DNA from 2 places in the Viridibacillus sp. NPDC096237 genome. Region 1 is predicted to be linked to the other one. Evidence: a T-box and tRNA genes for the amino acid it is inferred to sense, from the RefSeq annotation. Region 1 holds a T-box; the other holds one or more tRNA genes.
The links. A T-box is a leader RNA that pairs with one kind of tRNA and senses whether it is charged. The one in region 1 lies ahead of leuS (leucine--tRNA ligase), so its partner is inferred to be a tRNA-Leu.

Region 1 (20,440 bases):
AGCCCTTTATTTCGACACCCGAAATTTAGAGGCGCATGTTTTGTTCTTAGCGGTATCTTCATTTATTAATTTACTCCGAACTCGCATTAGCATTCCTAAAAGAATTAACCCTCACATTTTCAATCCATATAATGGATGTGGTACACTAGCTTCATATGAAATTTGGGGAGGCAATGATCTATGAAGTTACGTGATTTCCTATTTGGTGTTGCAACAGGACTTGCTGCAGCTTATGTAATTAAAGAAGCCAGTGAAAAAATTTATCCAAACAAACCAGCAAATTCAGTATTAACTGATATTAAAAACTTATTTAAACAAGAAGGACCTATCGATGGCTCATGGATATTCATGGAGCCAGAAGTTTTCAAAAAAGAAAACATTGAAATCCCTGTGTATAAAGGCGGTATTTCTCGCGTCCATAATGGTGAAACGCAAAGCTTCGAATTCGCTGCTGATGCGAAAACAGGCTCAATTGTTGACTTAGTGCGCGTCTAATCCATACTCTCTTCTAAAACTCCTCATGATTGAGGAGTTTTTTTCATTCATAAATTTATTCAAAAATGAAATGTAATTTGCCCTTCAACAATGGACTACACTCTACTATTTCATATAAAAAAGGTATCTCATGAGCCAAACCTTACAACTCAGAGATACCCTACTATTATAAATGCATAAGAAAATAATTATCCTTTAGGGACAGCTTCTTCTTTCATTTCTTCTCTTGTACGCTTCAATTCCCCTATTACTTCTTTACCAGTCTCGTTCCATTTAATTAAACGATAGTGTGCATCATGATAGAAGCTAAACCAATAACCATTTTCTAATGCTTCCTTCATTAACTTTTCTTTCGCGAAAACAGATGTCATTGGGTAATCATCATACGCAAGCACCCATAGCGGGTTTTGATGCGCATGTGTCGGCATAATGTCCGCCATATGTAGTATAGTCTCACCATTTTGTGTTAGTTTGATAATACTATGTCCATTACTATGCCCCCCTGTATGAATCATTTCAATACCAAGAAATACGTCTAATTTATCTGTGAATGGAGCTACTAAATGTTGCACTGGTTCCCAATTTTCTTTCCAATACGTATTAGCTGAACGAATATTGGGTTTGCGCATTTCATCCCACTCAACATGCGATACGAAGATTTTAGCATTTGGAAAAGTAGGTACAAGCTTGTCCTGTTCCCATTTAGTTAAGCCACAGGCATGGTCAAAATGTAAATGTGTCATTAGTATATAATCGATATCTTCAGATAGTAATCCCATTTCCACTAAACCATCATCGATAAATGATTGCTCTGTCACTCCGAAATTTCTTAACTGCTTTTCTGTAAACTTATTGTTTCCAACACCTGTATCAACTAACATATTCTTGCCTTGATACTGAATAAGAATTGGATCTGTCGGTAGTTCGATTTGGTTGTTTTCATTGACCGGATATTTGCGTGACCAAAGCGGTTTTGGCACTACTCCGAACATTGCTCCACCATCTAAAAAAGTGGTTCCCCCTTTGAGCCATGTTAATGTCATATCATGAAATTTATATTGATCCATTTTCTTTTCCCCCTTGGTTTGAATATTAGAATTATCCATTTCAACATTTAGATAAAAAATGAATACTACCACATATAAATTGTAACATTTCTAAAATGGTTGTTCTATTTTTTCTATCCTTTCCTTTTCCATTTTCACAAACAAAAAAGCAGTAGCTTTATATTAGCTACCGCAATTTCTAAAATCTATTATTTTTCCTCTGGTAATTGGAATTGTGCTTCTACACGATAAATAGGCTGACCTTTTGCAGAGAATTTCTCTTCGTATTCAGTCATAATATTATCTTCAGGCATTTCTTCGTGTAAGTCTAAAGAGACATAAACAAGTTTCATACCGTATTGTGACATGCTCACTAAAGAATATTCAAAAAGTCCACGGTTATCTGTTTTGAAGTGTACTTCACCAAAATCAGGTAAGATATTCTCATAAATGTTTAAGAAACCTTCGTGTGTTAACCTTCTTTTAGCATGACGTGTTTTTGGCCATGGATCAGAGAAATTTAAGTATAAGCGATCTACATCATTTTTCTCAAAAAACTTCTCTAAGTCCGAACCGTTAACTTTTAATAATCGTAAATTAGTTGGCTGACCTGCAGCTTGTACTTTTTCAACCGCCTTTACGATTACACTGTCAAAAAGTTCAATACCAATATAGTTAATCTCTGGATTAGCAAGCGCCATTCCAGTGATAAATTGACCTTTACCTGTTCCTACTTCAATATGCAATGGATTGTCGTTTTGGAATACTTCATTCCATTTACCTTTTTGTTCTTCAGGATTTTGAACGACGATGTCTGGGTGACTAGCGATAAATTCTTCAGCCCATGGTTTATGTCGAAGTCTCAATTGTTCTCCTCATTTCTGTTATTTCTACTGTTCAACTTCTCATTATTCAAGAAAGCTTTACATTCGTCAAGAAGACTTTCTTGCCAATCGCCACCCTTTATGGATTACCCCAAAGTGAATCGACTCGTTTTTCTTCGTCTTACCCGCAAATTCTCCATCTGTATGAGCAATAACCTCGTCACAAATTTTCACTTCAAATCTTTCACTTGCATACTGCTGGACTGCTTTTAAACGGGTATGTTTTCCAAAAAAGACCGTACTAAATAGGAACAATAATTTCAAACGTGAAATTTTATAAACAATGGTCAATTCAATATTGTGATCATTAGGGATTGAGCACGGGGAAATTTTCATTCCTCCGCCAAAGTATGGCTGATTACTTGCTACGACAAGCCATACTTTTTCAAAAACTTTTTCTTGCCCATTATGTACAACTTTAGCCGAAAACGTTTTAAAATTTATTAATGCCTTCAGTAAAAAATAAATATATGTCAGTTTCCCTAAACGCAGAATATTGAAGTATTGCTTAAGCTTCGACTCATTTGCCACTTTAGCTATATATGCATCAATGCCAATTCCTGCGTTATTGATATAATAATATGTATCACCATTGCTTTGCATAGTACCGATATCCATTAACATACCATTTCTATGTTGTTCGACAAATGCTTCGATTTCTGTCGCCGTTTTAAATGTCTCATATCCTCTTCCGAAGTCATTTCCAGAACCTGCACCAATTGCTCCAATCCATACTTCTTCACTCTCTAAAATACCCTGTACAACTTCATGAACCGTTCCATCTCCACCAATCGCAATTAATAAATACTTTTCAGATTGCTCTGTTGCTTTATTTGCGTAACGCTTTGCAATTTCTGTTGCATGACCCGGGTAAGCGGTAAACTCTAGTTGGTATGGTATTGTCAAAAACCCTTCAAGATATCTCCATTTCCTTTTTGCAGCACCATTTCCCGCTTTTTCATTCATAATAAAAACAACTTTCACTAATCCGTATCCTTGTCTTCGATCTTTGAATCCCAATTTGTACGATGGAATGATGTTGTTTGTACTGTATTTAATATAGATTGCGCTGCTTTAAATTGCATATGCTTCATAGGTGATGGGTTCTTTTTCAAAAGTGAAAACCATTCTGGAAATTTGCGTTTATCAATAAATTGAACACCATATGCAGAACCAGGATAATCGATAAAACCATTACGAGATAGGACAATTTTATGGATTGGTATATCAATTTGGTCTTGTGTAAACAAATGTTTTAATATGGATTCCATACGATTTAAGCTAATTAATGGGCTTAACACTTTTTTGTCTGTTGTACCTACCTTTTTCAACCAAAAGCGATCTCCGCTACCGATAAACGAAGCGCGATCTTCCTCCTCAAGTACTTGAATACAAAGACAATTTGTTGGTGTTAATAAAATAATCCCCATTTCAATTGGTGCTTTTTTCAATTGTAAAATTGGATAATAGAATAACAAGTAACTATCTGGAAGATTTTGCGTCAATGCTCTTAATAAAGAATCACGTTGATATCTTGGCTCAACATAAGATTTTTCTCTTAAAGTTGAACTAGCCCACCTTAATTGAAATTGAAATAGTTGATCAATATACATACGCTTTAACTCCTCAGCAGTTTGAGGTCTAAACAGTATATTTGGTTCAAAATCCAAAGTCATTATTTCTTCAGGAAATTCATCCTCATCTGTTACGCCTTGACGTAGAATTGCTTCACCTTGTAATTCGTCATTTTGCTCAAGCTCCTCTTGCTCAAAAGCTTCTTCTTTCTTTTTAAGTGAAAAAGAGAATACCTTTTTAAAAAAAGGATTGCGTTTCTTTTCTTCTAATTCTTCAGACTCATGTTCCCATTGCTCTATTTCAGCACCAGTTTCCCATTCCTTTTTCATACGCTCCCATTGAATTTGTTTTAATCTTACAAATTGCGATGGATAGCGTTTTAAATTAATTTGATAGCGTGAAATATAATCTTGTAGCTTAACTAATTGTGCCATTATAAGCATCCCTTCTAAAATAAATTCGTTCAAAAGTAGGGCTATTTCTACTGCATTATATTTTCATTCTACATGAGGTAATGGAAAAAAAATAGAGAAGGCATCGAATTTGCCTCCTCTATCGCTATATTCTGTAAAATTATAAGGATCCTAATTGCTGTACACGCGCATCAAAAGCAACTTGTAATTTCTTAGTCCATTCACCTGGTTTACCATTACCGATTATGTTGTCATCGACTTGAATAATAGGCGTTATTTCTGAACTTGTTGAGGACATGAAGAATTCATCCATGTCAATTGCTTGCTCTGTTGTGAAGGCTTCTTCTACAAAAGGTAGACCAATTTCCTCACAAAGTGACATAATAACTCTTCTTGTAATCCCATTCAAAATTAAGTTGTTAGTTGGATGTGTATAGATTACTCCATCTTTAATACCATACATATTTGATGAAGAGCCCTCAGTTACGATTTTACCACGATGTTGGATTGCTTCATAACAACCTGCTTTTTGAGCAGCTTCTTTTGCTAACACATTACCTAGTAAGTTTAAGCTTTTAATATCACAGCGTAACCAACGAATATCTTCTATAAATTTAGCTTTTACACCCTTTTCATACTTCTCAATTGAACGCTCGCCTTTCATTGTATAAGCGATGAAGACAGGTTCAACCGGAGTAACTGGGAATGCATGCGCACGTGGTGAAGAACCACGGGTAATTTGAAAATAGACATATCCATTATCAATTTCATTGTCTTCAATCAAATCATATAACATTTTATGAAGAACGTCCTTCGTATACGGAATCACTATACTAATTTTTTTAGCGCTTTCATAAAAGCGATCAATATGCTCAGTTACTGTGAACATTGAACCTTTATAAATTTTAATGACCTCATAAACACCGTCACCAAATTGATAGCCACGGTCTTCTACAGAAAGTTGGATTTCTTCCTCTTTTACTAAACGGTTATTCCAAAGCATCGTTTTCATTCAAGCATCTCCTCATGTTGTTTCTAAACAATTATTCTTAGTTATCTGCCTCATTTTTATCATAAACATCAAAAAAGCGCAATGAATAAATATACTTCATTGCACTTTTAGCGTCAAAAATAAATTGAATTTATTATTTTTTTATATATATTTTTTCAGGTTTCAAGTAATTTTTAAACTCTTCATTGGATATGCGGATAAAATCTTCTTTCATGTTATATCCCTTGTTCATAGCTAATGCTTTTTTATTCTTTTCACTTAAATCATTAAAAATAGGCTCATATTCTTCCCCTGGTCCATTATTCTGCCAAACGATAAATTGCATTGCACGACTGACGTTAGTGAATACATTATTTTGAAAAGTTGGATTTACTGCACCACTTGCTAAAATACCACGTAAATTCCCTTCATTTACATTTGTGATGGTATTATTTTCAATAACTGAATTTGACCAATTCATTACACGAATTGCATCTGCACGCATATTGGTAATTTCATTATTTCTAATAATAATACGATCATGGTATTTTCCACCTGAATATTTATGCGTTCCAATTGCTCGGTCAAGTAGATTAAATTTATTGTTTTCAATGACGACATTGAAATTTGGCTGAGCGTCAAATTTACTCCAGATTTGGCTCCAACCACTTGTTTTTGCATCTGGTGTATCAATGTTAATGGCTTCTTTATTATAGCCTAGATAGTTTCTAGAGCCGTCAAATGTACAGTTTTTCACAACTACATTTTTTGAAGCATCCATTTCAATAAAATGTCCTGAGTACATATTTAAAAAAGCAATATTATCTACAACTATGTTTTGGTTATGCCCCATAATAATGGCGATAGCAGCAAGATCAAAATCCATATCAATCGTTACTTCCCCATGGCCAATTAAAGAAATATTCTTTTCTCCTTTAAATTTGCCATATGCGTCATCTTCTTTTGCTTTCGATGGTCTTACAAATTGGAATACAGATTTGGATGGGCTCATGCTAGTGCCCGTATCTGTTGCTTTAATAATTTTTACACCATCTTCAAATTCAATTGTTACATTAGATGGTACATACAGTGCATTTGTAACTATATATGTACCTTCATTCAAAATCAGTGTACCGCCACCCGTATTTTCTAGTTTTTCAAGATATGAACGTAACATATAATATTGCATTGTTTCATTTGTATATGTTGAATAGTTCTTATAATTTTCATTGATTGGTTCTGATAAAGGGGTAACCGTGTAGACAGGCTTATCATCTTCACCTGTGGCATTTGCTGCATCTGTTGATATGTATACTAGTAGACTAAATAATAGAAATGTTGCTCCAAATAAAATACTTATTCTCTTAAAATTAAGCATTGATCTAAAATCTCCTTTATCTTGAGTATTATATAATTAACCCCCATCCAAAAATTAGAAAGGGGGTTAATAATTAGTGTACTATACTTTTCTACTTCAAAAAAGGTAAATCTTATTTAGTTGCAAGTTCGACAATGGCATCTGCATAAATGGCAGCAGCCTTTACTAAGTTTTCTACTACAACAAATTCATCTGCCTGGTGTGCGATATCAGGCTCGCCTGGGAACAACATACCAAACGCTACACCTGTTTTTAATTCCCGTGCGTAAGTACCCCCACCGATTGATAATAGCTCGGCTTTTTCTCCCGTATTACGCTCATAAACTTTAATTAGCTTCTGGATTAGCTCTTCTTTCTCCTCTACATAATGCGGCGCTGAATTTTCGACGATATCTAGAGCATATCCGATTTTAGCAAGATGTTGCTGAACTGCGGTTATTTTTTCATCATATGGATATGTCACAGAATAACGTAAACTTACTTGTACTTCTCCGCCTTTACCTGCTTCAAATGATACTACTCCTGCGTTAAGTGTAGTATCACCAGACATGTCATCATTGAAAGCTAGTCCTAAAGCATGTCCACGAGTTCCTTCACCAAATGCAGTAACTAAAAACTGTACAAATTCTTTTGACCCAGGAGTAGATAATTGTGTATTCAAAAAGGCTGCTAATTTTACTGCTGCATTCACACCATCATTTGGCTCCATTGCATGAGCAGACTTACCTTTAATCGAAACAGTAAATACATCAGACGCCTTTTCAATAGTACCTTGTAAGCTATTATTTTCTAAATATGCTTGGAATGATTCATCAATATTAGCAGATACAGTTTGAATTTTGGCTTCGGCAAAATCAGGCACCATATTCGTACGATGACCTGCTTTGAAAGAAATTAATTGTTCGTTTTCAGCCACTTTTTGCTGTTGGCTAAATACCAATACTGCAATTCCTTTTTCAGCATTAATAATTGGAAAATCCGCATCAGGTGCAAATCCTAATGTTGGCATTTCTTCTTTTTCAAAATAGCGATTTACACAACGGAATCCAGTCTCTTCATCAGAACCAATAATTAATCGTACTCTGCGATCTAATTGAATACCTGCATCCTTCACCATTTTCATAGCGAGCCAAGCAGCCATTGTTGGACCTTTATCATCAATTGCACCTCGTCCAAATAATTTGCCGTCCTCTACTACACCACCAAATGGAGGGTGTTGCCAATCACTACCTGCAGGCACAACATCAACATGACAAAGGATTCCGACTAATTCTTCACCTTGACCCATTTCAATATGCCCTGCCATATTATCGATATTTTTTGTCAATAACCCTTGCTCTTCACCTTTTTGTAATAACCATTCCATAGCTTTTAATGGACCTTCACCAAAAGGTGCATTTGCTGAAATTGTTGTTTCATCTAAAACGCTTTCAATTTGTACTAATTCCTGTAATTCTTTAATCAATTCGTCTTGTCTTGCATGAGCTTGTTTTAACCATTCCATATTCGTTCCTCCTTACACTTTTCATAAATCCATTTTACACGGTTACTTTCTTCGAAGATAGAAATAACATAGAGTTTACCAATACACGAACATTCTACCAATTCAACCATAAAATAATTCGCATATAACTATGAACATACTGTTACAACTTTGTAAATCCAAACAAAACGTTGGAAAAGTATTAGATTTTTCGTTATAATTGAATTGTCAGACAATCATATTCTGACGATCAACTAAGAGAAGGGGATGTCTAAGGCAAAAGAAAAAAAGCCTGAAATACCTCGCATATATTGTCGTCCGCTAGTCTTTGCCATGAGAATTAAGATGAAGGAGTGGTTCAACTTTGAAACCAACTACTGATCGGATGCTCAATCGTATTAAAGATGTGTATATGTACATTCTTAGCAATGGGACTGTAACTACACAAGATTTAGTCGATGAATTCGGCATCACTCCTCGCACCATTCAAAGAGATTTGAATGTGTTAGCCTTTAATGACTTGGTGGAAAGCCCAAGTCGAGGTAACTGGACAACGACGCGTAAAAAAGTGAAAATGACATCATAGAACCATTCGACGAGTTAGATCTCACGCTTTTCGTTGAACAAGACGTTACCATTTGCCTTTATTAGATTTATCATGCTGATTGCAAAAACGTCTTTTCAAATTTACTTTTAAACTCATAACATGTAAAAAGAAGAATGACCATGCTGCGTCGCTTGGTCATTCTTTTTGTTTTAAGATTTTAAACTATTCAATTCATCCTCAGTTAATTCACGATATTCACCAAGTTCTAATTGCTCATCTAATTTTAATAATCCCATCGATAAACGTTTCAAATACGTCACCTTTTTACCAACGGACTCAAACATACGCTTCACCTGATGGAACTTTCCTTCTGAAATCGTCAATTCTATTTCAGATGTAGGGCCTGCGTTTAAAATAACTAGTTCGCCAGGCTTTGTCATATAACCATCTTCTAGCACTACACCTCTTGAAAATGCTTCAATATCCGCTTCTGTTACTTCACCATCAATTTGCGCATAATATACTTTCGGAACATGCTTTTTCGGTGACAATAAGTTATGTGTTAATCCACCATCATTTGTGATCAACAGTAACCCTTCTGTATCTTTATCTAAACGTCCTACAGGGAACGGTTCAAAATGTGCGTGAAAAGGATCCAGTAAGTCAATAACGGTCTGATCGTGCAAGTCTTCTGTTGCTGAAATAACACCCGGTGGCTTATGCATCATCAAGTAAATGAATTCTTGATAATGCACTCGCTCACCTAGTACTGATACATTTTGTTTTACAGGGTCTACATGTTTCGAAACATCTTTTGCTACTTCTCCATCAACAGTTACTGCTTTCATTTTCAGTAACTGTTTTACTTCTTTACGAGAGCCGTAGCCCATATTGGATAATAATTTATCTAAGCGCATTTTTTCCTCCTACATTCCAAGCTTGCGTGAAATTCTTGTGATTCGTTCTCCTAATAATTTTTGGGCTAAGCCGATTCGTAGTGAAAGGAAAGCATAAACAACTCCCCCTACACATGAACAAATCACTACATTTATTAGCGCTAGCCCTTTAGAAGGATCTGGTACAATCAATGTTAACCCTTTATGCACGACAATAACAAATGCGGCCATAACAACAGTTAATACAATGATTAGTATTGAACGTCTAATGACCAGTTTTGATCTATAATCTAGCGCTTTTTTTAATACAAGCATATTAATTGTAATCGAAACCATATAACCAATCGCTGTTGCTAATATAGCACCTTTTGTTTGCATCGCTTCTATCAAAGGAATATTAATCGCCAGTTTAATCAAAATGCCTGTTAATAAGCTTAAAACAATCCATTTTTGATAATCAATGCCTTGTAGTAATGCCGCTGTTACTTGGAAGAACGCAAATAAAATGGCTACTGGTGCATAGGTGGCTAAAATACTCGCTCCTGCTGCACTATTTGAATAAAGCACATGGTACAAATCAGTAGATAAAAGTGAAATACCAACTACAGCTGGTAATGTAATAAACAATAATATTTGATATGTTTTATCCATTGCATTTATCAACGAACCATGTTCTTTTTTCGTGTAATATTGCGTAATCGTTGGTACTAAAGCCATTGAAAAACCTGTAGCAAGCATAACAGGAATAATGACAATTTTATGTGTATTGAAATTTAACATGCCCAGATAAATATCCGTTACTTTAGAAAGTCCAATATTCGCCATCGCTGTATTGAATGTCAGCATATCCACCAATTGGAACAGTGGATTAGCCACCCCCACGAAAACAAATGGAATGGAATAACGAATAACTTCTGAATAGATTTCTTTATATGATAACTTTCCTGAAGAAACACTTTGCGCAAGTTTCAAATCAAACTCCGGCTTCAATCGGTTCCAATAATAATAGAGAATCACTAATCCTCCAAGTGCTCCGATAAATGCTGAAAACACAGCAAATGACACAGCTGTCTCTGCTAAACCACCAAATACTTTTATTATTAAAAACGAACCAACTAATAGCGCTATAATACGCACAATTTGCTCGATTAATTGAGAAATAGCAGTTGGTTTCATATGGTCATAACCTTGGAAGAAACCACGTGCTAAACTCATAAATGGTACAACAATAAGCGCGAAACTAACCCATCGAATAACTGAAGCTATTTGAGCAACAGAAAAAATTTGCTCTTCATCTTTAATAACTAAATGTGCAATCGGCGTTGCCAGTAAATAAAGGATTAAAAATGATAAAAAACCAGTGATCGTCATAATAAGCAAACCAGACTTCACAAGTTTTCGTCCTGACTCATAATCACCTATACTATTGTATTTCGATACAAATTTTGAAACTGCAATTGGTGCGCCTGAAATCGCCACCGATAGCATTATCGTATATGGAATGTAGGCATACGAATATAACGCCACATTTTCTTGCCCTATAATGGCGTAAAACGGGAATATGTAGACGAGGCCAAGTACTTTCGATAAAAACATGCCAATAGTTAAAATGGCAGTGCCTTTCATTAATGATGACATACAACCCTTCCATTCTTCGTAAATCTAATGAACCTAAATGATAGTTTACAACTCAAAGAACAATTACTCAAATAGTTTATTTAAATCATGTATAATAAATAAAAAAAGAAAGTGAGTTCACATATATGTATGACGTCATAATAATCGGTGGGGGTCCCTCGGGCCTAATGGCCGCAATCGCTGCTGGCACTGAAAAAAAGAAAGTATTACTGCTTGAAAAGGGCACTAAATTAGGTAAGAAATTAGCTATCTCAGGTGGCGGTCGCTGTAATGTCACAAATCGTCTACCTGTCGAAGAAATCGTTAAACACATTCCAGGAAATGGTCGATTCTTATACAGTCCATTTACTGTTTATAACAACGAAGATATCATTGCCTTTTTTGAAGGCTTAGGCGTTGCTCTAAAAGAAGAAGACCATGGGCGTATGTTCCCTGTCTCCAATCGTGCCCAAGACGTTGTAGATGCCATGATAAACGAATTACATCGCTTAAAAGTAGATGTTCGATTAAGTACAACCGTTAGTAAATTATTAATGGATGACGACAAGATTCTAGGCGTACGCTTAGCAAATAGCGAAGAAATACGCTCAAATGCAGTCGTAGTCGCAGTGGGTGGTAAAGCAGTACCACAAACAGGCTCTACAGGAGATGGCTATCCTTGGGCTGAGAAGGCCGGTCATACTGTAACGGATCTCTATCCAACAGAAGTTCCCCTACTCTCTAACGAAAACTTCATCCGCCTTCGCGATCTACAAGGATTAGCACTACGTGATGTAGCTGTTTCCGTACTAAACAAAAAAGGTAAACCATTAATAACACACCAAATGGACATGCTTTTCACCCATTTTGGTTTAAGTGGACCTGCCATTCTACGCTGTAGCCAATTTGTCGTAAAAGAAATGAAGAAAAACGGTGGTAACCCAGTTACAATTCGCATCCAATCATTAATGGATTACAACGAAGAATCTGCATTCCAAATGCTCTTTAAATTGGCAAAAGATGAGCCGAAAAAAGCTTTAAAAAACGTTTGGAAAGGCAATGTACTTGAACGTTGGCTATTATTCTTACTTGAACGTGCTGGTCTTGATCCACAGTCTATAGGTGCTGATCTCGCTGCCGATAAAACACGTTTATTTGCAAAAGAATTGGTAGCATTTGAGATGACCGTTAATGGTACACAACCACTAGAAAAAGCTTTCGTTACTGGTGGTGGCGTTTCAGTAAAAGAAATAGAACCTAAAACAATGGCTTCTAAAAAGAAACCTGGGCTATTTTTTTGTGGTGAAATTTTAGATGTACATGGTTATACAGGTGGTTATAATATTACCTCTGCTCTAGTTACTGGGAGAATTGCAGGGATGAGCGCGGCTCAATCTGTTGAATCTTAATATCTCTTGTCTGTAGTTTTTGTGCTTAAACCTTTTTCAAAAAAAGAGTCCCTAAAATCTAATTTGATGGACTCTCTTTGTTTAAAGGTAATGTATATCACACTTGAATAAACTGCTACGTGTATGATCCGGAGTATATTGCTCAGTTAATTTGTTATATATAATCCATAACAAAAAGATAGGGAAAGCATTGATTAGATGCGCTTTCCCTATCTTTTAAGTAGTTAATCTCAATCTTGGCATCAGTGGATGTAATCGGAAGGAAAAGCTTATTAGAAATTTTCGGTATCGATAAGCATCGCGCAAAAACGGAATCGTTATGGGCATTTTCTATTTCGTCTTGGTGTTGCACTTAATATTACAATTCGTCATGTAAATAAATTTGCAACTAATGTTGTTATCAAACGTATAAAGGGTATCATATTTAATCAGGAGGTAATATATATGTTCTTAATCCCTACAATTATTGCTTTTCTATATGAGTTATTATTAGCTATCCCCATTTTAGGCGGAGCTATTATGATTGGTTCTGGATATTCAGCTTTAACTACTGCGCTCGTTATTCACGTAATAGTTCTTGTCCTACGTTTTGTTACTGGTCACTCAAAAATTGTACCAATTTTAGCGATTATTTTAACTTTACTGACTTGGATTCCTATCCTTGGTTGGGTCATTCACATATTAATCGTTGTTGCTTACTTCATTGATTTTTTCATTGGCCTAGGTAAAGGTTCCGTACAGAGAGATTTTTAAAATACGCAATATAAATACACAGTTTCTTTTTTTAAAATAAAGGCTGTGTATTTTTTTGTAATTGAAGATGAAAATTTAGTACTCCGCACATTATCTAAAAATGAAAAAACCACATCTTCTCTCGCATAATTAAGAGAAGATGTGGTTTATTTGTTATATACCAGAATTAAAAGTGGCGGAGTTTAAATCGCTACAATATTCACAAGTTTCCCAGGAACAGCGATAATTTTTTTAATTTCTTTTCCGGCAATTTGTTCAGCAATTTTTTCATCTGCGAGCGCAATTTCTTGTAAATCTTCACAAGATGCGTCTTTGGATACTAAAATTTTGGCTTTTACTTTACCGTTTACTTGCACTACAACTTCAATTTCGTCGTCAGTTAGTTTCGCCTCATCAAACGTTGGCCATGCATCATAAGTTAATGTTTCTTCTTGACCAAACTTCGCCCATAACTCTTCAGCAATATGTGGAGCAATTGGCGCTAACATTTTAACAAAGCCTTCAGCATAAGCTGTCGGCACGACGTCTGCTTTGTAGCAATCGTTGATGAATACCATCATTTGGGAAATAGCTGTGTTGAAACGGATATGCTCGTAGTTTTCAGTTACTTTTTTCACTGTTTGGTTATACACTTTTTCTAAAGTTGTATCATCTGAAGCTTGGATTTTATCTGATACTGTACCATCTTCGTTGATAAATAGACGCCATATACGATCTAAGAAGCGTCGAGCTCCATCAAGGCCGTTTTCAGACCATGGAATAGATGCTTCAAGTGGGCCCATGAACATTTCGTAAAGACGAAGTGTATCTGCTCCGTGGCTCGCAATGATATCGTCAGGGTTTACTACATTCCCTTTTGATTTAGACATTTTCTCATTACCTTCTCCTAAAATCATCCCTTGGTTGAATAATTTTTGGAAAGGTTCTTTAGTCGGTACAACACCTAGATCATATAATACTTTATGCCAGAAACGAGCATATAGTAAGTGCAGAACAGCGTGTTCTTGACCACCAATGTAAATATCAACTGGTAACCAGCGTTTTAATAACTCTGGATCTGCCAGCATTTCATCATTCGTTGGATCAATGTAACGTAGGAAGTACCAGCTTGAGCCAGCCCATTGTGGCATAGTATTTGTTTCACGACGGCCTTTTTTGCCTGTTACAGGGTCAACTACATTTACCCACTCTTCAATATTCGCAAGTGGTGATTCACCTGTTCCACTTGGGCGGATATCATCTGTTTTAGGTAAAATAAGTGGTAGCTCTGATTCATCAAGCGTTGTTACTTCGCCATCTTCCCAATGGATAACTGGAATTGGCTCGCCCCAATAACGTTGGCGACTAAATAACCAGTCGCGTAGACGATAAGAAATTTTCTTTTCACCGACACCTTTTTCTTCTAACCATTCAATCGCTTTTGCAATGGCTTCTTCTTTACCTAAACCATCAAGGAACCCAGAGTTAATATGTTTTCCTTCTCCAGCGTAAGCTTCTTTTTCTATGTCTCCACCAGCTACAACTTCAACGATTGGTAAATCGAATTGTTTCGCAAATTCATAGTCACGTTCGTCATGAGCAGGTACAGCCATAATTGCACCTGTACCATATGTTGCAAGTACATAGTCAGCAATCCAAATTGGCATCTTTTCGCCATTAATCGGATTAATAGCATAAGCGCCTGTGAATACACCTGTTTTTTCTTTTGCAAGGTCAGTACGTTCAAGGTCTGATTTCATTTTCACTTCGTCTAAGTATGCTTCAACCGCTGCTTTTTGCGCATCTGTTGTAATTTCTGCTACTAGTTTGTGTTCCGGAGCAAGTACTGCATAAGTAGCACCAAATAATGTATCCGGACGTGTTGTGAACACACGGAACGATTGATTTGTACCATCTACCGTGAATACCACTTCTGCACCTTCAGAGCGACCAATCCAGTGACGTTGCATATCTTTAATATTTTCTGGCCAATCAACTTCTTCTAAATCGTCAACTAAACGATCAGCATAAGCAGTAATTTTCAGCATCCATTGTTTCATAGGACGGCGTTCAACAGGGTGTCCGCCACGTTCTGATTTACCATCAATTACTTCTTCATTGGCAAGTACTGTACCAAGTGCTGGGCACCAGTTTACAGCTACTTCATCAATATAAGCTAAGCCTTTTTTATATAGTTGAACAAAAATCCATTGAGTCCATTTATAGTAACTTGGATCTGTTGTATTGATTTCGCGATCCCAGTCATATGAGAAGCCAAGTTCTTGAATTTGACGTTTAAATGTCGCAATATTTTTTGCAGTAAATTCAGCTGGGTCATTACCTGTGTCTAGAGCGTATTGTTCAGCCGGTAGTCCGAATGCATCCCAACCAATTGGGTGAAGGACATTATAGCCTTGCATACGTTTGAAACGACTTAAAATATCTGTTGCTGTATATCCTTCAGGGTGTCCAACATGTAAACCTGCTCCTGATGGATAAGGGAACATATCTAGTGCATAAAATTTTGGCTTTGACTCGTCATTAACAGTTTTAAATGTATTATGTTCTGCCCAATACGATTGCCATTTCTTCTCGATTTCTTGATGATTAAAATTCAATGATTTCTCCTCCTTAAACTAACAAAACAAGTTTCGCCAATTGCATTGTCATAATATTCCTATTCTATAGACAAAACAAAAACTCCCGTCCCTAGAAAAAGGGACGAGAGCTTAAAAAGTTTCCCGCGGTACCACCCAAATTAGTGTATGACACTCAACTTGACTCCTTAACGCGGAAAACGGCTTTGGTTACACTTGTATTCACCATTGCAGACTCCAAGGCGAGTTCAATTTATCCATTTACTAGCTTACACCACCCGCTAGCTCTCTTGAAAATCAAATAAATTTACTATTCCTTATCATAGTCTTGTTATATTGAATCTAATTCTAATCGAATTGAGCGAAAATGACAAGCAATTTTAAAAAACATTTGGAAATAATAGGATTATATTTTCCTAAACGAATACACTCTATTAAATGTATAGGGGCGAGTTCCCTCTATTTAGGTGTGAAGTAAAAGACACCAATTATATAAGTTTTATCAATAAAAAAAGAAAGGTATTTCATATGCCTTTCTTTTTCATATAGAAATACCTTATCTAACAACTACATTTTCTTGCACATTTTCAACGTTTAAATTTGCTCCAGTAGCTGCGACAACTTCTTCTACTGTATATCCTTCAAACACTTCTCTTAGTACCAGTCCTGAAGGTGTTACATCAATGACAGCACGATCAGTAATGATCTTGTCGACAACAGTCTTTCCTGTCAAAGGTAGCTCACAAGCCTTTTTAATCTTAGGCGATCCATCTTTTGCTACATGTTCCATTATAACGATAATTTTCTTGGCACCATGTACTAAGTCCATCGCTCCGCCCATACCTTTAATCATTTTCCCTGGAATCATCCAATTGGCTAAGTCACCAGTTTCAGACACTTCCATTCCACCTAAAATAGCGACATCAATATGTCCCCCGCGGATCATAGCAAAGGATTCGGCATTGCTAAAGAAAGCAGAGCCAGGGATTGTTGTCACCGTTTCTTTCCCTGCATTGATCAGATCAGGATCTACCTCATCCTCTGTCGGATAAGGTCCAATTCCTAACAATCCATTTTCTGATTGTAAAATAACCACTTTATTTGGTGCTATATAATTAGCCACTAATGTTGGCATACCAATTCCTAAATTAACATAATTCCCGTCAGCAATTTCCTGCTCCGCACGGCGTGCAATTATTTCTCTTACATTCATATCTCAAAGTCCCCTTTCTTTAAGAACGAATCATTAAACGTTCAATTCTTTTTTCCTGTTTTGCCTGTACTATGCCTTGGACGTAAATACTCGGTGTTTGAACTTGGTTAGCATCAATATCCCCTGGCTCCACTAGTTCCTCTACCTCAGCAATTGTAAAACGCCCAGCTGCAGCCATGATTGGATTAAAATTTTGTGCTGTTTTGTTATAAATTAAATTACCAAAACGATCTGCCTTAGCTGCCCTGATTAAGGAAAAGTCTGCACGTAATGCTTCCTCTAAAACATATTCCTTACCATCGAATATGCGCGTTTCCTTTCCTTCCGCAACTGGAGTCCCCACTCCCGCAGGTGTATAAAATGCTGGAATCCCTGCTCCTCCTGCACGGATTTTCTCGGCTAGTGTACCTTGAGGTGTCAGTTCTACCTCAATTTCACCAGATAGCACTTGACGCTCGAATTCCTTATTTTCCCCTACATAAGAGCCGATCATTTTCTTTATTTGTTTTTTATGTAGCAAAAGTCCAAGTCCCCAATCATCTACACCACAATTATTTGAAATAATGGTTAGGTCTTTCACTTCTTTTTCAACTAAAGCTAAAATGAGTTGCTCTGGAATACCAACTAAGCCAAATCCACCAACCATAAGCGTCATACCATCTTGAATGTCAGCAATAGCTTCACTTGCAGAAGTATATATAGGCTTCACCTTTCTTACCCCTTTCTTTATTTGAAATTTCTCCCTCTTCTATTTTCGCAAACAAGTATCAAATATTCAAATTCTAGCAAATATATGTATTTATTTAGTATTTTATACAAACAAAAAACTGAGAATCTCAAAGACTCTCAGTTTTTTTATCTTTCAACGGTCGGTCATACATGATGTAAGGTATTATCGCAATCGCAAGGAAAATCGTTAAAACGATAAACATGATATGCATTCCTAGTTGATCAGCCAATACTCCCCCTATGAAGGGTCCGACCATACGACCTATCATCGCTGCACTATTTACAATCCCTTGATAAAATCCATCCCGTCCTTTTGGCGCCAATGCGCTAGCAATTGTAGGAATTGCTGGCCATACGAACATTTCACCAAAAGTTAAAATGATAATCGCGACCATGAACATCTGGAATGATTCTGCAAAGCTCACTACAATAAAGGATATGATGTAAATGGCAATCCCTAACACTAGCTGAGCTTTCATGAGATGTTCCAATTTCTTTACAATCGGATTAATCAGTGGTTGCCCAATTACAATCAGTAAACCATTTACAGTCCAAAGCAAACTATATTGCTTCAATGAAATACCTAAATCTTGTGTATAAGATGAAATTGTTGTCGTCCATTGTGAATAGGCAATCCAACTGAATAGGAAACCTGATGATAATATTAATAGTGCTATAAAAGAGGATTTATCCTTCACGTGTTTACTTTCACTGACAACAGATGTTGGCCCCATTGATTGTTCACCCATTGAACGAAATCCATAAAATGCAATAAAGAAAAATACAATATACATTAATAAATTCGCACTGAATAAATAGTCAAAACTATACGATGCCACGACTCCTGCAAGAGCTGGCCCAATCGCTACTCCTAAGTTTTGAGCTAAGTAAATCGCATTAAATCCACGTCGACCCCCTTCAGGCCAAGCAGTACCTACCATTGCGAACATACTTGGGAATACTACTCCACCGCTAAAACCAATAAGTGTTAAAAACCACACATAATGTGGCCAACCATGCCAAATCGTTAAGCCGATTAGACCTAAAATCGTCACAATAATGCCGAACATTATTGCCTTATAACCGCCATATCGGTCAAATAAATAACCACCTAGTAAATTACCAACAACACCTGCAGCGCTATTTGCCATTAACACAAGTCCTGCCACAGATAGAGATTGCCCTAGATGATCATGCATATAAATTGTATTTAACGGCCATAAAAACGAACTACCTGTAACATTTACAAGCATCCCAATAATTAATAACCAGACACTTTTCGGCATCCCCATACCCCCATTGTTTCGTGTAACTAAATAATTTTATTTCATTTCCACTATTTCAACAACCCCAATAAGCTTTTTTCTATTATTTTTTTCACTTAAACAAAATGATTCGATGTATAGGCCATTCCCATGTTAAAATAGTTCGTTAGAGGAGTGAAAATGCATGACTGAAAATTTATTTCCGTTCCCTTCTGATGGGAAACGTTATTATACATGGAATCGATATTTACGTGACGAGTTTGGTCACAAAGTATATAAAGTAGCTTTGGATGCAGGTTTTGACTGCCCAAACCGTGATGGTACTGTAGCATTTGGTGGATGTACATTTTGTAGTGCAGCTGGCTCGGGAGACTTCGCTGGTGATCGCGTTGACCCAATTCCAGTTCAATTCGAAAAAATTAAACATAAGATGGAGCAAAAATGGAAAAACGGCAAAACGATGGCTTATTTCCAAGCGTATACAAATACACATGCTCCATTACCAATCTTAAAAGAGAAATTTGAGGCAGCTTTAGCCCAAGAAGGTGTTATGGGGATTAGTATTGCTACCCGACCTGATTGCTTACCTGATGATGTCGTTGAATATTTAGCTGAACTTAACGAAAGAACTTATTTATGGGTAGAACTAGGTTTACAAACTGTCCATGAAAAAACAGCGACAATGATTAACCGTGCACATGATTTTGCGACTTATGTTGAAGGCGTCGAAAAATTACGCAAGCATAATATTCGAGTATGTAGTCATATCATTAACGGGTTACCTCTAGAAACAAATAAAATGATGATGGAGACTGCACGAGCTGTCGCTAATCTTGATGTACAAGGGATTAAAATTCATCTACTTCATTTATTAAAAGGTACACCTATGGTTAAACAATACGAAAAAGGTATCCTTGAATTTCTGGATAAGGATGAATATATTAAGCTGGTAGCTGACCAACTAGAAATTATTCCCCCTGAAATGATCGTACACCGAATTACTGGTGACGGACCTATCGACTTAATGATTGGTCCAATGTGGAGTGTTAACAAGTGGGAAGTTTTAAATGGCATTGATGCCGAACTAGAAAGACGAGGTAGCTGGCAAGGGAAGCTTTACAATGCGGAAGTGACAACTAAATGAAACTTCAACGCGTTCTGCAATACACA
Region 2 (3,425 bases), on a different contig from region 1:
AAATTTTACTTAACAAACTTCAATGTAATTTATCCAGTTTTGAGAGAATAATAAAAAACTTTTTTAAAATAGTAAAAAACACTTGCTAAAATTTTAAAAAGATGATATAATTATTCTTGTCCTTAGGTAATACAATAGTCTAGTGATGATGGCAAAGAGGTCACACCTGTTCCCATGTCGAACACAGAAGTTAAGCTCTTTAGCGCCGATGGTAGTTGGGGGTCTCCCCCTGTGAGAGTAGGACGTTGCTAGGCGATCATATTATTCCGAAGTAGCTCAGTGGTAGAGCATCCGGCTGTTAACCGGACGGTCGTAGGTTCGAGTCCTACCTTCGGAGCCATTTTTGGAGAGCTGTCCGAGTGGCCGAAGGAGCACGATTGGAATTCGTGTAGGCGAGTAACCTTGTCTCAAGGGTTCAAATCCCTTGCTCTCCGCCATACAAATTCTTATTTATTATATGGCCCCTTGGTCAAGCGGTTAAGACACCGCCCTTTCACGGCGGTAACACGGGTTCGAATCCCGTAGGGGTCACCATTTACAACATTACACGGAGGATTAGCTCAGCTGGGAGAGCACCTGCCTTACAAGCAGGGGGTCGGCGGTTCGATCCCGTCATCCTCCACCATTTCAATTAATAATACCATTATCGCGGGGTGGAGCAGTTCGGTAGCTCGTCGGGCTCATAACCCGAAGGTCACAGGTTCAAATCCTGTCCCCGCAACCAAATGGTCCGGTAGTTCAGTTGGTTAGAATGCCTGCCTGTCACGCAGGAGGTCGCGGGTTCGAGTCCCGTCCGGACCGCCATTTTTAAAAAAAGAATATTAAATTATTATGGGTCAGTAGCTCAGTTGGTAGAGCATTAGATTGAAGCTCTAAGTGTCGGCGGTTCGATTCCGTCCTGACCCACCATAATAATGCCGGTGTAGCTCAGTTGGTAGAGCAACTGACTTGTAATCAGTAGGTCGAGGGTTCGACTCCTTTCGCCGGCACCATGTTTTTCTGGAGGGGTAGCGAAGAGGCTAAACGCGGCGGACTGTAAATCCGCTCCTTCGGGTTCGGCGGTTCGAATCCGTCCCCCTCCACCATTTTTTTATTTTAGGGGCATAGTTTAACGGTAGAATAGAGGTCTCCAAAACCTTTGATGTGGGTTCGATTCCTACTGCCCCTGCCAATTTAATTATAATGGCGGTTGTGGCGAAGTGGTTAACGCACCTGATTGTGGTTCAGGCATTCGTGGGTTCGATTCCCATCAGTCGCCCCATTTAATTTTTGACAATAAAATGATATTGAAATATAATGATAATATTATGGCGGTTGTGGCGAAGTGGTTAACGCACCTGATTGTGGTTCAGGCATTCGTGGGTTCGATTCCCATCAGTCGCCCCATATTATTGGGGTATAGCCAAGCGGTAAGGCAACGGATTTTGATTCCGTCATGCCCTGGTTCGAATCCAGGTACCCCAGTTAAATTTGCGGAAGTAGTTCAGTGGTAGAACACCACCTTGCCAAGGTGGGGGTCGCGAGTTCGAACCTCGTCTTCCGCTCCATTTTTTATTTACGGCGGCATAGCCAAGTGGTAAGGCACAGGTCTGCAACACCTCTACCACCGGTTCAAATCCGGTTGCCGCCTCCAATTATTTTTAAAATATCTACATATTGCATGTAATAATATTATGCCGGTGTGGCGGAATTGGCAGACGCGCACGACTCAAAATCGTGTTCTTTCGAGAGTGTCGGTTCGACCCCGACCACCGGTATCATTAGGTTAATTTACGTTACGATTAAAAAGTTAAGAAAGCTCATAAACCTTGATATAACAGGGTTTGTGAGCTTTTTGTATTTTTTGGGTTACGATAGGAAACGATACGAATCGAAATTATTTTACACACTTTTTGCACACAGACAGGTTCATTTTACACAAGTTTTTACACAAGCTGCGATCTGGGAAAACGTGATTGATTAAGGGAAGCAAAATAAAAAAAGCCCATGTTTATTTTTCAAACATGAGCTTTTTTAATAAAATTTAATTTGGACATTGTGAGGCGTTAATTGTTCTTCTACTGATACATTTCTGTAAAAGTATCGATTGCCAATTGATCGTTTTCTTCAATGGTTTCTTTTAGAAGATGTGCATAAGTTCTCATTGTTGTTTCAATGTCTTCATGACCTAAGCGTCTACTTGGGGCTTCCCCCTGTGAGAGTAGGACGTCGCTAGGCAATAAAGCAGTCAGCTGTATGCTGGCTGTTTTTTTATAAAGATGGTAACATCGGTGACGATTTAAAATATGGACTTAAAGGTTTTAAATCGTACCATTTTTCGAGTCCTTACCCTGAAATAAAAGGTGATGAGGATATGAGAGTAGTATACCCAGCTTATAAAAACGCAATTATTTTAGCGTTTGGACACAGATATATCCCGACTGATTTTTATAAACGCTTTAAATCACGAGTTTAATATTCGTTCTAAAAGATTGCCTATTTAATAGACAATCTCTTTTTATTTGAAAAAGTACAATAATAGGAGAGATAAGGATGTCAGAAAAAACAGGGCAATTACTCCTTTTCGATTATGAAGAAACAGCTGATGTAATTATCGATGCTGCTGCACTAATTCTCTCTACTTTTATGTACACGAAAGTATATGTTTCTTTCTTATTAATAAACATAACTCTAAAAACGTAAATTCATGTCCTCCTGGGACGTCGAAGGGTTCAGATAGAATAAGCTTGAACCCAAAGAAGATGCTTCAAATCTTTATTATATAAGGGTTTGGGGCATTTTTTTGTATTTTGAGGTAATCGTTAGAAAACCATTGAAAAAGGTGATTTTGATTAGGGTTTAACACAAGGTTTTACCCAGAAACTAATTCCTCAATAATACGTGCGGTCTGTTCTGAATCATTCTCTCGTAGCTCTTTTAAAAGGTGTTGAAGTAGTAATGTCTATTATCGCATGTCCTAATCGTTCTGACATATAACAATCATCGTTCAGCAGACAAATTAAAGCCGGAATCATGAAACGGTCTGCCTGTTCAAATCAGCTGAACTTCTAAAACAAGTGCTGTCACAGGAAGTCTTGTTGACAGTTAGGAAGGAAAATCCAACACCTAAATCAGATACTTAGGACATTTAAGTATTGAGGAGCAGTTTGTATGAATGGAATGAAAAACTGTAGAAGTCTCGGGTTATGTTATGTATGAAGTAAAAATGAAAGGAGAAAAAAGATGCCAAAAGAATTACGAGAAAAAGAACTGAATGCAAATGAATTTGATTTAGAAGTAGAATTATTAGACTTGGATGAAGTATCAGCAATTCCAGAAACAACAGCTAGCAGTGGCTCAACAAGCTGTTCGGCATCATCAACATGCGGCTCAACATCATGCTGCGGTTCATGTTAATAATCGTCCTAAAGGCTTAGAGTCAGTTG

Region 2: it has a tRNA-Leu gene. The T-box ahead of leuS (leucine--tRNA ligase) is inferred to sense a tRNA for this amino acid. The anticodon was not compared.

What each region holds. Positions count from the first base shown of each region.
Region 1 is NZ_JBNNTI010000007.1:80,716-101,155, forward strand. It holds gene ACQKMD_RS06775 (hypothetical protein) at 181-495, shown strand; gene ACQKMD_RS06780 (YtnP family quorum-quenching lactonase) at 684-1,562, opposite strand; gene trmB (tRNA (guanosine(46)-N7)-methyltransferase TrmB) at 1,751-2,407, opposite strand; gene ACQKMD_RS06790 (diacylglycerol/lipid kinase family protein) at 2,474-3,409, opposite strand; gene ACQKMD_RS06795 (NERD domain-containing protein) at 3,409-4,434, opposite strand; gene dat (D-amino-acid transaminase) at 4,574-5,425, opposite strand; gene ACQKMD_RS06805 (right-handed parallel beta-helix repeat-containing protein) at 5,559-6,782, opposite strand; gene pepV (dipeptidase PepV) at 6,895-8,286, opposite strand; gene ACQKMD_RS06815 (DeoR family transcriptional regulator) at 8,630-8,851, shown strand; gene ACQKMD_RS06820 (pseudouridine synthase) at 9,022-9,729, opposite strand; gene ACQKMD_RS06825 (putative polysaccharide biosynthesis protein) at 9,739-11,346, opposite strand; gene ACQKMD_RS06830 (NAD(P)/FAD-dependent oxidoreductase) at 11,472-12,734, shown strand; gene ACQKMD_RS06835 (hypothetical protein) at 13,179-13,487, shown strand; gene leuS (leucine--tRNA ligase) at 13,670-16,084, opposite strand; T-box leader at 16,181-16,396, opposite strand; gene ACQKMD_RS06845 (3-oxoacid CoA-transferase subunit B) at 16,620-17,276, opposite strand; gene ACQKMD_RS06850 (CoA transferase subunit A) at 17,296-17,985, opposite strand; gene ACQKMD_RS06855 (MDR family MFS transporter) at 18,113-19,291, opposite strand; gene ACQKMD_RS06860 (TIGR01212 family radical SAM protein) at 19,455-20,414, shown strand; gene ACQKMD_RS06865 (class I SAM-dependent methyltransferase) at 20,411-20,440, shown strand, end outside.
Region 2 is NZ_JBNNTI010000006.1:48-3,472, forward strand. It holds rRNA gene rrf (5S ribosomal RNA) at 139-254, shown strand; tRNA gene ACQKMD_RS05795 (tRNA-Asn) at 266-340, shown strand; tRNA gene ACQKMD_RS05800 (tRNA-Ser) at 346-437, shown strand; tRNA gene ACQKMD_RS05805 (tRNA-Glu) at 460-534, shown strand; tRNA gene ACQKMD_RS05810 (tRNA-Val) at 550-625, shown strand; tRNA gene ACQKMD_RS05815 (tRNA-Met) at 648-724, shown strand; tRNA gene ACQKMD_RS05820 (tRNA-Asp) at 728-804, shown strand; tRNA gene ACQKMD_RS05825 (tRNA-Phe) at 834-909, shown strand; tRNA gene ACQKMD_RS05830 (tRNA-Thr) at 917-992, shown strand; tRNA gene ACQKMD_RS05835 (tRNA-Tyr) at 1,002-1,085, shown strand; tRNA gene ACQKMD_RS05840 (tRNA-Trp) at 1,098-1,171, shown strand; tRNA gene ACQKMD_RS05845 (tRNA-His) at 1,186-1,261, shown strand; tRNA gene ACQKMD_RS05850 (tRNA-His) at 1,311-1,386, shown strand; tRNA gene ACQKMD_RS05855 (tRNA-Gln) at 1,393-1,464, shown strand; tRNA gene ACQKMD_RS05860 (tRNA-Gly) at 1,473-1,547, shown strand; tRNA gene ACQKMD_RS05865 (tRNA-Cys) at 1,560-1,633, shown strand; tRNA gene ACQKMD_RS05870 (tRNA-Leu) at 1,676-1,757, shown strand; gene ACQKMD_RS05875 (hypothetical protein) at 2,058-2,219, opposite strand; gene ACQKMD_RS05880 (hypothetical protein) at 2,533-2,682, shown strand; gene ACQKMD_RS05885 (thiazolylpeptide-type bacteriocin) at 3,223-3,396, shown strand.